Regions from separate parts of the Gracilibacillus sp. JCM 18860 genome, predicted to be linked through region 1. Evidence: a T-box and tRNA genes for the amino acid it is inferred to sense, from the RefSeq annotation. Region 1 holds a T-box; the other holds one or more tRNA genes.
The links. A T-box is a leader RNA that pairs with one kind of tRNA and senses whether it is charged. The one in region 1 lies ahead of pheS (phenylalanine--tRNA ligase subunit alpha), so its partner is inferred to be a tRNA-Phe.
Positions count from the first base shown of each region.

Region 1 (2,183 bases):
CCTTCCAACTTATCATTTTTCATTATAGTTTGACCATCATTAGAGAAAATATGTATGATAGGTACAGGACAGTATTCAAATAAAATGGTGCAAGGATGGGAACAATGATTACATCAGTGAAAAATGAAATGGTCAAAGAATGGCGTAAGCTTAAACAGAAGAAGGAACGAGATCGACAAGAGAAATTTATGATAGAAGGCTTTCATCTAATCGAAGAAGCACACAAAAGTGAGTGGGAAATTGTTGCTTTGATTCATGAAGAACATATAGAAATAGAAAAAAGCTTGTTACAATACCCGTTATATACTGTGTCAGATAATGTAATGGCTGCTATTACAGAGACGAAAACACCTCAAGGAATTGCAGCTGTTGTTAAAAAAAGAAACGTCCAGGATTCCTTGAGCAATAAAGCTTTACTAATTGACGAAGTACAGGATCCCGGCAATGTTGGAACGATGATTCGAACAGCGGATGCAGCAGGTTTTGATACCGTCATTTTAGGAAAAGGTACCGTTGATTTATATAATGACAAAGTAATTCGTGCCACTCAAGGCTCTATCTTTCATTTAAATATCATGCAAGCGGATCTAATAAAAGAAATGGAGAAGCTTCAGGCAAACGGTATTCCTATTTGGTCGACAGGACTTGCACAAGCCAAGCCATATCAACAAGTTGAAAAACCAGATAGAATAGCAATTGTAGTTGGAAATGAAGGAGCTGGGGTCTCCAAAGAAATAATGGACAAAGCTAGTGAAAATGTAGTAATACCGATCCATGGTAAGGCAGAATCGTTAAACGTCAGTGTGGCAGCAGCTATTCTGATGTACTATGTAGTAGGTTAACACCATTTATTTTAGGACTTGCATCATTTCGTTCATTTCATTATACTATATGAAGTAAAACCTATAAAAGCATTGAAGGAGCAAGTAAATAGGTACACATCGTTTACAAGGGAAGAAGCACCATAGACTGGAAGTGCTTCTAACGACCATCTATTGAATTTCACTCTGGAGCTGACACTTGGACCTCTGTGTGAGAGTAAAGGTGTACCGGAAATTTTCCGTTATCAAAAACACGAGTGGATATAGTGATTGCTATATCAACAAGGGTGGTACCGCGATACGTATAGTCTCGTCCCTTTTTTGGGGATGAGGCTTTTTTGTTTTTCTTATAAAATAAAAGGAGGTTTAACAGATGAAAGAACAACTACAAGCACTTGAACAAGAAGCTCTTTCCAAAGTAGAGGAAGCATCAACGATAAAAGAATTACAGGACGTTCGAGTAGCATACTTAGGAAAAAAAGGCCCGATTACTGAGGTTTTGCGAGGGATGGGAAAATTATCACCAGAAGAACGCCCAATAATCGGGGAATTAGCCAATACGGTTAGAGCAAATATTGCTAATGCGATGGAAGAAAAGAAAGATGCAATGGAAAGAGCTGAATTAGAGAAGCAATTAGCGGAAGAGCAAATTGATGTAACCCTACCTGGGCGTCCAGTTGCTGTAGGTGGGCCCCACTTGTTAACAAGCATTGTCGAAGAAATTGAGGATTTATTCATTGGTTTAGGATTTGAGGTTCGAGAAGGTCCTGAGGTAGAGACAGACTACTACAATTTCGAAGCATTGAATTTACCAAAAGGACACCCTGCTCGAGATATGCAGGATTCTTTTTATATAACAGAAGACTTGTTAATGCGTACCCATACTTCACCAGTACAAGCACGGACAATGAATGCTATTCAAGGTGCTCGTCCTGTTAAAATGATTTGTCCTGGTAAAGTATATCGTCGTGACACCGATGATGCTACACACTCTCATCAATTTACGCAAATTGAAGGACTTTACGTTGATAAAAATGTTCGAATGAGTGACCTAAAAGGGGTACTTGATCGTTTTGCCAAGCATATGTTTGGAGAAGACCGCGAAATCCGTCTCCGACCAAGCTTTTTCCCATTTACGGAACCTTCTGTCGAGATGGACATCTCTTGTAAGGTTTGTAATGGGGAAGGCTGCAGTGTATGTAAGAAAACGGGCTGGATTGAGATTCTTGGTGCTGGAATGGTACACCCACGTGTATTAGAAATGGCCGGCTATGATCCAAATGAATATAGTGGATTTGCTTTCGGAATGGGACCTGAAAGAATTGCAATGTTGAAGTATGGTGTGGATGATATTCGTCATTT
Region 1 is NZ_AP043868.1:974,691-976,873, reverse strand. Features, by position in the region: gene ACZ5R4_RS05205 (TrmH family RNA methyltransferase) at 105-842, shown strand; T-box leader at 906-1,142, shown strand; gene pheS (phenylalanine--tRNA ligase subunit alpha) at 1,195-2,183, shown strand, end outside.

Region 2 (2,183 bases), 320 kb from region 1:
ACTATTATTCAATTTCCATTTATCGGATTATTGGCTCTGATCGTGACAAAGATTATTCCAGGAAAAGATACCGAAGTCGAATATAAAGCAAAGCATTTAGATCCAATTTTTATTCAACAATCGCCATCTGTTGCACTAGACCAAGCTAAATTCGAAGTCATTCGAATGGGTGAATATGCAATAAGAGGACTAGAAGAGACAAGCTCCTTTTTAAATACGAAAAATAGCAAAAATGCTGATATGGCGCAACAATTGGAAGGTGCGTTAAATAATCTAGACCGGGAAATCACAGCCTATTTAGTTCAATTGTCGGGGTCGACCCTATCAGACATAGAAAAGACCGATCACTCTGCATTAATTAATGCCGTTCGGGATATTGAACGCATAGGTGATCATTATGAGAATATTATTGAGTTGATTAATTACAAAATGTCGAATAAGGTAGATATTACAGAGCAAGGCATGATAGATTTAAATGAAATGTTCGATCTAACCATTATAACGGTAAAGGAAGCTATTAAAGCATTAGAGCAAATGGATAGGGAAGCTGCTTTATCCGTTGTACAGAAAGAAAATGAAATTGATAAAATGGAAAGAAGATACCGTAAAAAGCATATTATTCGTCTGAATGAGGGAGTTTGTACAGGAGCAGCAGGAATTGTATTTGCAGATATTATTAGTAATTTAGAGCGAATAGGAGACCATGCTGTGAACATTGCCGATGAAGTGCTTGGTGGCAAACATAATTAATCTTTTCGGGGTAACAAGCTTAGAAAAATGCTTGTTATCCCGAAATCCTTCTTCTTTAAATAAAAAAGTTCAAAAAAAGTATTGACGTTATATTTTTTATATGGTAAATTATTAAATGTCGCTTCAGTAAATACATAATTTTAATCCACAGTAGCTCAGTGGTAGAGCTATCGGCTGTTAACCGATCGGTCGTAGGTTCGAATCCTACCTGTGGAGCCATGGCGGTGTAGCTCAGCTGGCTAGAGCGTACGGTTCATACCCGTGAGGTCGGGGGTTCGATTCCCTCCGCCGCTACCAATTTCTTAGACGATGGCGGTCGTGGTGAAGTGGTTAACACATCGGATTGTGGTTCCGACATGCGTGGGTTCGATCCCCACCGGTCGCCCCATCATTATATATTTAGAGAAGAAGGACCCTTAGCTCAGTTGGTTAGAGCTATCGGCTCATAACCGATCGGTCGCAGGTTCGAATCCTGCAGGGTCCACCATATTTTTACACGGAGGAATACCCAAGTCCGGCTGAAGGGATCGGTCTTGAAAACCGACAGGGGCTTCACGGCCCGCGGGGGTTCGAATCCCTCTTCCTCCGCCATTTATACATAACTAGGACAGTGTCTAAAAACAGAATAAAAAAATTGGCTCGGTAGCTCAGTCGGTAGAGCAACGGACTGAAAATCCGTGTGTCGGCGGTTCGATTCCGTCCCGAGCCACCATTCTCAACAAGCGAACGTTAAAGCTTGTTTTTTTATTTATTATAAAATTAATTTCACTTGATGGAAAACCTTTCATACTATAGTGAATAAATGCTAATTATTTGCAATCTATTCTGACTATTTGATAATATTTGAATTGGAGAGGTTAGGAACCTTCAAACTAAAAAATAGGAGGAATAAACATGGCAAATTTTACTTTACCAGATTTACCTTATGCATATGATGCACTCGAGCCACATATTGATAAGGAAACAATGAACATTCATCACACTAAACATCACAACACTTATGTTACGAAATTAAACGCTGCACTAGAAGGTCATGATGATTTAGCAAATAAATCAATCGAGGACATTTTAGCAAATCTTGATGCAGTACCTGAAAATATTCGTACAGCAGTTCGTAATAATGGTGGCGGACATGCCAACCACAGTTTATTCTGGACATTGCTATCAGCAAATGGTGGTGGTGAGCCAACTGGGGAATTAGCTGACAAAATTAACGAAGCATTTGGTAGCTTTGACAAGTTCAAAGAGGAATTTGCAAATGCTGCAGCTGGACGATTCGGCTCAGGCTGGGCTTGGCTAGTAGTTGACAATGGTAACTTAGCTATTACAAGTACACCAAATCAAGATACTCCTATTTCTGAAGGGAAAACACCAATTCTAGGTCTTGATGTATGGGAACATGCTTATTACCTAAAATATCAAAATAAACGTCC
Region 2 is NZ_AP043868.1:656,753-658,935, reverse strand. Features, by position in the region: gene ACZ5R4_RS03515 (Na/Pi cotransporter family protein) at 1-750, shown strand, start outside; tRNA gene ACZ5R4_RS03510 (tRNA-Asn) at 895-969, shown strand; tRNA gene ACZ5R4_RS03505 (tRNA-Met) at 971-1,047, shown strand; tRNA gene ACZ5R4_RS03500 (tRNA-His) at 1,063-1,138, shown strand; tRNA gene ACZ5R4_RS03495 (tRNA-Ile) at 1,161-1,237, shown strand; tRNA gene ACZ5R4_RS03490 (tRNA-Ser) at 1,249-1,341, shown strand; tRNA gene ACZ5R4_RS03485 (tRNA-Phe) at 1,387-1,462, shown strand; gene sodA (superoxide dismutase SodA) at 1,645-2,183, shown strand, end outside.
Region 2: it encodes a tRNA-Phe, which carries the amino acid that the T-box ahead of pheS (phenylalanine--tRNA ligase subunit alpha) is inferred to sense. The anticodon was not compared.